2 regions of the Leifsonia sp. Root112D2 genome follow, and region 1 is predicted to be linked to the other one. Evidence: predicted binding sites of a transcription regulator. Region 1 holds the regulator's gene; the other holds the start of a gene.
What was found. Region 1 encodes LexA, which represses DNA repair genes until DNA is damaged. Its sites were predicted from a motif close to TCGAACANNTGTTCGA; they were not measured.
Positions count from the first base shown of each region.

Region 1 (5,030 bases):
GCACACGCATCCGTGCCCTGATGATGCCCGAGTACGAGTCCGTCTTCACCGCATTCGCCAGCGCAACACACTGACCCGCCACAGAAGGGGGCCCGGCTGGCGCCGGACCCCCGTGTGTGGCGGGCAATCCCCGCGCGCCGTCGGCGTCAGTGAGCCATCTGCGCAAGCGCCTCGGCGTCGAGGTGGGCTATGGCGCGGGTGTCCTGAAAGGCTCGAACGCCCTCGATGCCCTGTTCTCGACCGAATCCCGACTGCTTCATGCCACCGAACGGGGCGCGCAGGTCGAGGCGGGTCGCGCCGTGATCATTCACCCAGACGTATCCGCAGACGAGCTGCGAGCCGACGCGATTCGCGCTCTCGACGCTCGCCGTCCAGACAGAGCCGCACAGTCCACCCCAGCTGTCGTTGGCGAACGCCACGGCTTCCTCCTCGGTGTCGAAGGGGATGATGGGGATCACCGGGCCGAACTGCTCCTCGGTCACAACGCGCAGCGAGGGGTCGGGGTCGATGACGATGGCCGGGCGCACGAAGTTTCCGCCGACGAACTCGTCGCCGCTGGGAAGTTCCCCGAACTCGAGAACCGTCGCGCCCGCGCTCTTCGCCTCCTCGATGATCTCGGTCACGAAGGCCTTCTGCACGGGGGAGTGCAGCGGCCCCATCGTCGTACCCTCGTCGAGGCCGTACCCGAGCACCGTCTTCTCCAGTCGCGCCGAGAGCCCGGCGACCACCTCGTCGAGCCGTGAGCGGTGCACGTAGACCCGCTTGGCGTTCATGCAGATCTGCCCGGTGGTGTCGTAGATGGCCGCGAATAGCCGATCGAGGTGGGTGTCGTCGAGTATCGCGTCGTCGAGCAGCACAGCGGCATCGTTTCCGCCGAGTTCCAGCGTGACGCGGGTGAGCGACTTCGACGCCATCTCCATGATGCGCTTTCCGCCACCGACGCTGCCGGTGAAGCACACCTTTGCCACGTCCTCGTTCTGAATCAGACCGGTCATGTCGGCATCCTTGCCCGTCACGAGGTTGAGCACGCCCGGAGGAAGCTTCTCGGCGATGCGCTGCACGACCCGTGCGGTGGCAAGCGGTGCCGAGGGCGGCGGCTTGACGATGGCGGTGTTGCCGGCGAGCAGCGCATGTGGCAAGGCGGCACCGAGAATCGCTATCGGCCAGTTGAACGGCACTATTGCGGTGACGACGCCGAGGGACTGGTAGCTCACGGTCGTCGTGACTGGGATGCCAGGGGCGGGTGAGAGCACATGGCCGTTATCGACGTCGTCGGCGAGTTCGAGCGCGAGCCTCCACCGCAGCTCGAAGACGAGTGCGTCGATCCATGCCTCAACGCGCACCTTGCCGTTCTCCTGCGAGAGGATCGCCGCATCCTCGTCGCGCAGTTCGTCGATTCCGGTGATGGCCTCGAGCATCTGCGCGGCGCGCTCGGTGGCCGACAAGGCAGACCACGCCGGATACGCGGCCTTTGCCGCCGCGACGGCGTCGGCGACGTCCTCCTGGCTTGCGGCGGCGGCGTATCCGACCACGAGGCCGGGCTTGGCGGGGTCGGGAATAGCAAGCGACTCACTGGTCGCGCGCTCCTTACCGCCGATGTACAGGCCCGTCGTTGTGGGCGCCGTTGTGCTGATGGTGTTCGTCATCGCTTTCAGACCTCTCTGTCTGGGATTCATTCATTCTGATTCTGCCCCGTCAAGCGTCGCTTTGGCTGGGGAAGTCAGGAATGGTGAACGGCGAGCGACGAAGGCGAAGTCCGCTCCGGCCTCAGAGTGACCGCAAGACGGCGACGACCTTGCCGAGCACCTCGGCGTAGTCACCCAGAATCGGCTCGAATGCCGAGTTCTGCGGAAGCAGCCAGGTGTGGCCGTCGCGCTGGCGAAACACCTTCACGGTGGCCTCCTCGTCGAGCATCGCGGCGACGATGTCTCCGTTCTCCGCCGTGTTCTGCTGTCGCACGACCACCCAGTCACCATCGCAGATGGCGGCGTCGATCATCGACTCGCCGACCACCTTGAGCATGAAGAGCTCGCCCTTGCCGACCAGCTGGCGAGGGAGCGGAAAGACCTCGTCGATCTGCTGCTCGGCGGTGATGGGTATGCCCGCGGCAATGCGGCCGACGAGTGGCACCATGGTGGCGTCGCCGATGGGCGTGGTGTTCTCGAAGTCCGGCGTCGCGGATGACGACGGCAGGTCGATGAGAATCTCAAGGGCACGCGGGCGGTTCGGATCCCGACGCAGATAGCCGCTGAGCTCCAGTTGATTGAGCTGGTGCGTGACGCTGGAGAGCGAAGAGAGGCTGACGGCGTCGCCGATCTCACGCATGCTCGGCGGGTAGCCGCGCGACGCGACGGACTGCTGGATGACCTCGAGGATGGCCAGCTGCTTTGCGCTCAGGCTCTTGCGTCGCCGAGTGCCGACTCGCTCTTTCGCCGCTGAATTGTCGCTTGTCACCGTGCCGTCCCTTCGTGAAGACCCCAACCGGCTAATCCGAATGTCGGTGGTGCCTGATTGAGTCATACCCAGACAATCGAAACTGTATCCGGGTTAACGGCATAAACAAACATGTGTTCGAGTGTGTCGCGGTATCGGCGGCGTATTCGCTCAGCAATTTCCTGCTTGCGGTTTCGAATAATCGAATATATATTCGGAACATACGTTCGCATATCCTCACAGCCGGTGAGAGCGAAGTGGCCGAGGAGGTCGGGTAATGAGCACAGCAATGGCAGTATCGGTGACAGGCTTTCGTGCCGAGCGCGTAAGCACGCAGCGGCTTCCGCAGGCACCCGCGAAGACACGCCTTCACCTCACTCGGCGGGGCCGCGTCGTTCTGACCACTCTCGCGTCCATCCCGCTCGTCGTCGCGGCCGCCGTCTTCGCCCTCAACGGTGGAGGGGCCGTCGCCACCGATTCGAGCGCGCACACGAACTTCAGCTACGCCACCGTGCAGAGCGGCGAGTCCCTCTGGACCATCGCCGAGCGAGTAGCTCCGAACTCCGACCCTCGCGACGTCATTGCCGACATCGTTTCGGTGAACCAGCTCTCGAGCACTCTCGTTTCTCCGGGGCAGCGCGTCGCCATCCCGGTGCAGTACGCGGGCAGTCGCCGCTAGCATGTCCCCAAAGGCTGGCCCAGTAGCATGATGGGGTGATTTCCTTCTCTGATCTGCCCATCCGTGAAAACCTCCGGGGGCTCTCTCCGTATGGGGCACCGCAGAAGAACGTGCCGGTCGCGCTGAACGTCAACGAGAACACGCATCCGTTGCCCGAGAACGTCGTCGCCGACATCGTCGAAGCCGTTTCCGGGGCCGTGCGTGGAGCGAATCGCTATCCGGACCGTGAGTTCACCGCGCTACGCGATGCGTTGGCAGGTTATCTCGGCCACGCCCTGAGCCGAGAGAATATCTGGGCGGCGAACGGCTCCAACGAGGTGCTGCAGCAGATCATGCAGGCCTTCGGCGGCCCGGGTCGCAGCCTGCTCGGATTCTCACCGACATATTCGATGTACCCGCTGCTGGCATCCGGAACAGACACCGCCTGGATATCCGGCGCGCGTGACGAAGACTACGAGCTCAGCGCCGACACGGTCGTCGCCGAGATCCGTCGCACAACGCCGAGCATCGTCATTCTCTGCTCACCCAACAACCCGACAGGCACCCCGCTCGGGCTCGACGTCGTTGCTGCCGCCTACGAGGCGAGCGACGGCATCGTCATCGTCGACGAGGCGTACGCCGAATTCATGCCACCGGATGCGCCGTCGGCGCTCACGCTGCTTGAGGGTCGCGAGCGGCTGCTCGTCTCGCGCACCATGAGCAAGGCATTCGCCTTCGCGGGTGTCCGGCTCGGGTACCTCGCCGCAGACCCTGCAGTGCTCGACGCGTTGCGGCTGGTGCGTCTGCCGTATCACCTCTCGGCGCTCACGCAGGCGGCGGCAACAGCCGCCCTGGCCCACTCCGACGAGATGCTCGCGATGGTGGGTGAGATTGTTGCCCAGCGCGATCGAATTGTCGTCGAACTGGAGCGCATGGGATTCACACCGCACCGCACCGGCAGCAACTTCGTGCTGTTCGGCGGTGTGGACGAGCCGAACGCGGTGTTCGAAACGCTGCTGGCGAGCGGCGTGCTCATCCGCGATATCGGCATTCCCGGCCACCTGCGCGTTACGGCGGGCACCGAGGCGGAGACCACGGCCTTCCTCGAGGCGATAGCCCCGCTGGCACCGGATGCCCGTGGCGGGGCCGTGCCGGTAAAGTCGTGAACATGACCTCCGTGAACCGCACCGCACAGCTTCGGCGTGAGACCAGTGAGTCGAGTATCGAGCTCTCGCTCGATCTCGACGGCACCGGGCAGTCCGAGATCCACACCTCCGTGCCGTTCTACGACCACCTGCTCACGGCATTCGCGAAGCACTCGCTCACCGACCTGACCGTGAGCGCCAAGGGCGACATCGAGATCGATGTGCACCACACGGTCGAAGACGTGGCCATCGTGCTCGGACAGGCCATTCGAACGGCGCTGGGGGACAAGTCTGGAATCTCCCGCTTCGGGGACGCCGTGGTACCGCTCGACGAGGCACTCGTGCAGGCGGTCGTCGATATATCCGGGCGCCCCTTCTTGGTGCACTCGGGAGAGCCGAGCGGCTTCGAATATCACCTCATCGGTGGTCACTTCACCGGCTCAATGGTTCGCCACGTCTTCGAGGCCATCACCTTCAACGCCGCTCTGACGACCCACATCACCGTGCTCGGCGGCCGGGACCCGCACCACATTGCCGAGGCTGAGTTCAAGGCGTTCGCACGCGCGTTCCGCCAGGCGAAGGCGCTCGACCCGCTGGTGTCGGGAGTGCCCTCGACCAAGGGAGCCCTGTGACGGCGCCATCCGTCGTCGTTCTCGATTACGGTTCCGGCAATGTGCACTCGGCGGCCAAGGCGCTCGAGGCAGCGGGCGCGCGGGTGCAGTTGACGGCCGATCGCCGCTCGGCAGAGGAGGCCGATGGCTTGTTCGTGCCGGGTGTCGGCTCGTTCAGCGCCG
Region 1 covers NZ_LMCU01000002.1:237,067-242,096, reverse strand. The annotation lists gene hflX (GTPase HflX) at 1-74, shown strand, start outside; gene ASC63_RS14960 (aldehyde dehydrogenase family protein) at 147-1,646, opposite strand; gene lexA (transcriptional repressor LexA) at 1,768-2,454, opposite strand; gene ASC63_RS14950 (LysM peptidoglycan-binding domain-containing protein) at 2,711-3,112, shown strand; gene ASC63_RS14945 (histidinol-phosphate transaminase) at 3,148-4,257, shown strand; gene hisB (imidazoleglycerol-phosphate dehydratase HisB) at 4,260-4,868, shown strand; gene hisH (imidazole glycerol phosphate synthase subunit HisH) at 4,865-5,030, shown strand, end outside.

Region 2 (5,030 bases), on a different contig from region 1:
CACGTCGATGAGTCGCTGTTGACGGCACTGAAGCCGGATGCCGTGGTGCTGGCCACCGGCGGCATCCGACCGCAGGCGCCCGCCTTGAGCGAAACCGTCGTGGCGGGCGAGTCACCGGTGATGGATGTTCGGAACTGGCTCGAGACGCACGAACTGGACGAGCCCCTCGCCGCCTGCACCATCTGGGGCGCGGACGGCGTGGCCATGTCGGTGGCCGACACGCTCGCTGCGCGCGGAACGGCCGTGCTGCTGGTGGGCGAGCAGGAGCAGCTCGCGCCCGATTCGGGGCGCCGGGCCAAGATTCTGGCCCTGCCGCGCCTGATGGCGAACCCGAATGTGCGGATTCTCCTGGGCAGCACCATCGCCGAAATTGCCGAGCGCCGCATTCGAATCACCGACGCCGACGGCACGGATGCGTGGCTCGACGCCCCGGGACCGCTGCTGATCTCGCACGGCACGGTGCCGGCCGAGAGCGAAGGCGAGCTTGCTGCAGGGCTGGGCATCCGGCATGCGGTTCTCGCAGCGGGCAGCGCCATCGAGAAGTCGCCGGCCACCATCCGCAACGCCATACTCAGCGGCTACGACACCGCGCAGCAGCTCGCCGCCGCGTTGCACTAGGGCGTGGGCAGGATCTCCTCGGCGAGCGCGAGAATCGAGGCGAGGGCCGGCGAGACATCGTCGGGGTTCCAGGCGAGGCCCGCCTCCTGAACGGGAACGTCGCCGCGCAACGGAATGAACACTGAGCCGGCGGGCATGATCGGCTGCATGCACTGCGGCATGAGGCTGATGCCGACGCCGGCGGCAACGAACGAGAGCACGGTGTACGGGTCGACGATCTCCTGAACGATTCGCGGCCGAAACCCGGCCCCGAGGCACGCCCGCACGAGGTTCTCGCCCACCGTCGAGCCCCGGCTCACCGGCAGCGAGACGAAATCCTCGCCTTCGAGCTCGGCCACCGTCAACTCGGCACGACGGGCCAGCGGATGGTCGGAGGGTAGCGTCGCACCCAGCGGCTCCCTCGAGATCGCACGAGTTGCCAGGGGCGGTGACTCGAGCGGCAGGCCGACGAAGGCCAAGTGGATCTCGCCGTTGTGCAGCCGCCTGATCGCATCCTCGGTGACCAGCTGGTTGACCAGGGTCAGCTCGATCCCCGGATACCGGCCGCGCGCGGCCCGGGTGAGCGGCGGCAGCGTGAGGTGGTTCAGCGCGCCTGAGAAGCCGATGGTGACCCGACCGTATTCGCCCTGCTCGATCTGGCGCACGGATCGATGCGCAAGGTCGAGCTCACCGAGCATCTTTCTGGCGTGCGGCAGAAACGCGACACCGGCACCGGTGAGGGCGACCGAGCGCGTGCTGCGCTCGAAGAGTGGAGCGCCGAGCTCGCGCTCCAGCCGCCGGATCGTCTGGCTCAGCGGCGACTGCGCCAGCCCCAACCGCTGCGCGGCCCGGCCGAAGTGCAGTTCCTCGGCGACAGCGATGAACGCCTCGATCCACCGCAGTTCCATGGGCCACCCGACCGATCAGTGCTTCTCCGCGGCGAGATGCGCCGCCTGCTGCAGCGCCAACTCGTAACCGTGCGCGCCCGCACCCATGATCACCGCGGTGGCGATCGGCGAGATGTGGGAGTGATGCAGGTACTCGGCCGGGCGCGCCATGATGTTCGTGATGTGCACCTCGATGACCGGCACCGGCAGCATCGCCAGCGCATCGCGCAACGGTATAGAGGTGAACGACAGCCCGGCGGGGTTGATGATCACGGCGTCGAAGGCGCTCATCGCCTCCTGTGCGGCATCCACGAGCTCAGACTCGCTGTTGCTCTGCCGAAAGTCCGCCGTCATGCCGAGCCTCGTCGCCTCGGTCGCTACTCGCTCGCCGATCTGGTCGAGGGTGACATCACCGTAGAGACCCGGTTCGCGCCGCCCCAGAAAGTTGAGATTCGGTCCGCTGAGAACCAGAGCGGATGCCTGCGACCCGCCGGCTGCACCGGCATCCGTGCCCGGATGCGCAGCCGGCTGAGCAGCTGGCAGCAGCGACAGCACGTGCTCGAGCGCCAGCAGGTAGCCGTTCGTTCCCGCGCCGACGATCACGGCGGCAGCGACATCCGAGATGAAGGAGTGGTGCCTGAACTCCTCGCGAGCGTGAATGTTCGTGACGTGCACCTCGACGACCGGCACCGGCAGCATTGCGAGCGCGTCGCGCAGCGCCACCGAGCTGTGGCTGAGCCCACCCGCGTTGATGATCACGGCATCGAAGTCGCTCATCGCCTCCTGCGCCGCATCGATCAGCACAGCTTCGCTATTGCTCTGGCGGCAGTCCAGACTCACGCCGCGCCCGGCCGCCAAGCCCGCGAGCGATTCGGTGACGGCGTCGAGAGTGACCGAGCCATAGAGCGCCGGTTCACGCCGCCCGAGAAAATTGAGGTTGGGTCCGTTCAGCACCAGAACGCGTGGTCGTGTCATTGCAGGACGCCCTACTTCCATTCCTCGAAGTCGATCCAGATTATCCGTCGAGCTCGGCTGCCGCGAGCATATCGGTGTCGGCCCGTGCTGCGCTTACCGGCTCGCCTGGAGTGGCGGTTCGATGAGCGTTCCGCGGTCGTGTTCGTTGTGCGTACATTTATTCGTCAGTTGAACTCTTCTTGCTATGCTATCGACAACATCCGTTCTTTTGAAGGGTCAGTCACCGTGGACGCCGAAAACGCTTCAGTCCCGAGCACCGCCTACCTGGTCGGCCTCATCGGCGAGGGCATCGGCCCCTCGCTGTCGCCGCCGCTGCACGAGAGCGAGGCCCACGAACTCGGCCTCGACTACGAATACCGGCTGCTCGACCTGCTCGAGCTGAACGAGCCCGCCGAGAGCGTCGGGCGGCTGCTCCATGAGGCACGCGACGAGGGCTTCTCGGCGCTGAACATCACGCATCCGTGCAAACAGCTCGTCATGCAGTACCTCGATGAGGTGGATGTCGACGCCGAACGCCTCGGAGCGGTCAACCTCGTTCTCATCCGCGACGGCCGTTTCATCGGTTACAACACCGACTGGGTGGGCTTTCGTGACGGCGTTCTCGACGGGCTTCCGGATGCCGCCCTCGAGAACGTCGTGCAGTTCGGCGGTGGCGGCGCCGGCTCGGCCTCCGCCTATGCGATGCTCGCGCTCGGCACGCAGCAGCTCACGCTCACCGATCTCGTGCCCGAGCGCGTCGAGGGGCTCGCTCAGAGGCTGCGAGAGCTTTTCCCCGATCGCGAGGTGCTCGTGAACGGGCCCGACGAGGTGGCCGGTACGCTCGCCCGTGCGGACGGCGTCATCAACGCCACCCCGCTCGGCATGACCAATCACCCCGGTGTCGCGTTCGACGTTGCGCGGCTGCGGGCGGATGCCTGGGTCGCCGACGTGGTCTACTTTCCCATCGAGACCCAGGTGTTGCTGAACGCCCGTGCCCACGGCCTGCGCACCCTCGACGGCGGCCGCATGAACGTGGGACAGGCCGTCGCGGGAATGCGCCTGATCACCGGAATCGAACCCGACGCGGCACGGATGCGCGCCCACTTTCTCGAACTGATCGCCGAGCGCGAACTGGCCCAGTAGTTTTCCATTCCGCGTCTTCAGTAGCGGATGGGCCCAGGGGTTCCGCCGCCGACCGGGATGGCGTCGCCCGTGATGGCCACGCTGCGCGGGGAGGCGAGGAAGACGATCACGTCCGCCACCTCCTCGGCCGTCACCATGCGCCCGATGGTCGAGCCGCCGCCGAGCAGCGCCTCGGCCTCACCGAGGGTGGTTCCGCGCGCGGCCGCCGTGGCGTCGATCAGGGCGGGTGTGCGCTCGGTGCGGGTGAGAGCCGGATGCACGACCGTCACGTTCACGCCCGCCGCGCCGAGCTCGTCGGCCAGATTCTTGGTCATCGCGGCAACCGCCACGTTGCGCATAGACCCGAAGGTGTTGCCGGCGTTCAGGGCGGCGAGGCCACTGACGTTCACGATGCGCCCCCAGCCCTGTTGCACCATGAGGGGTGCCACCGCGCGCGCCGTGCGCAGGCAACCGAGCACCTTTGTCTCGATCTCGGCCCGCAGGTCTTCGTCACGAAGGTCGGCGAGCATCCGGGGGCTGCCGGGCGTGGCGGCCCGTGCGGCAGCGTTGATGAGGATGTCTACACCGCCGAGGCCTTCCACCGCCGCTGCGACGAGCGCCTGCACCGAGGAGTCGTCGTTCGTGTCGGTCGGGATCGCCATTACCTTGTGGCCGAGCTCTTCAACTGCGGCACGGGCCAGATCGAGCTCCGCGTGACCGCGGGCTGCCAGCACCACATCTGCACCCTCTGCGGCGAGGGCTTTCGCGACGGCCAGGCCGATGCCCCGGCTGCCTCCGGTGATGATGGCGCGTTTACCGCTGAGCTGAAGATCCATGCGAACCATTCTCCACCGCAGCGTCTCGGCCGTCCTCGTAGGCGGTAGCGCCGGCAAGGTCGCGTCCGGCGACATAGCCGAAGGTCATGGCGGGGCCGATGTTGATGCCGCCGGCCGGGTAGTGGCCGCCCATCACGTTGGCCTGGTCGGTGCCGACGGCATACAGCCCCGCGATCGGCTTGCCGCCGTCGCCGAGAACGCGCGCACGCGCGTCCGTCTCGAGCCCCATGAATGTACCGAAACTGCCCGGGAGCACCTTGACGGCATAGAACGGGCCGGTCTTGATCGGTGCCAGTGAGGGGTTCGGCTTCACTGTGGGGTCACCCGCGTAGCGGTTGAACGGTGTTTCGCCACGCTCGAAGAGCGGGTCGGCGCCCCGGCGGGCGTTCGCGTTGAACTCGACGACCGTCGCGGCGAGACCGGCAGGGTCGATGCCGCAGTTGCGCGCGAGTTCCTCGATGGTGCGGCCCTTCGTCAGGTAACCGTTGCGCAGGTACGGGAAGGTGGGAACCGGCCGCTGCTTCGACATGCCCAGCGGATACCGCCGCTGAAAGGTGTGGTCGGCAACGAGCCACGACTCGACGGGCTCACCCTCGGGAACCGCGGCGAGCATGCCGAGCACGTAGTCGTGGTA
Region 2 covers NZ_LMCU01000001.1:1,152,421-1,157,450, reverse strand. The annotation lists gene ASC63_RS05280 (oxidoreductase) at 1-618, shown strand, start outside; gene ASC63_RS05275 (LysR substrate-binding domain-containing protein) at 615-1,505, opposite strand; gene aroQ (type II 3-dehydroquinate dehydratase) at 1,521-2,459, opposite strand; gene ASC63_RS05260 (shikimate dehydrogenase) at 2,685-3,581, shown strand; gene ASC63_RS05255 (SDR family NAD(P)-dependent oxidoreductase) at 3,599-4,396, opposite strand; gene ASC63_RS05250 (FAD-dependent oxidoreductase) at 4,374-5,030, opposite strand, start outside.
Region 2: the regulator LexA is predicted to act here: its motif matches at 2,609-2,624, upstream of ASC63_RS05260 (shikimate dehydrogenase).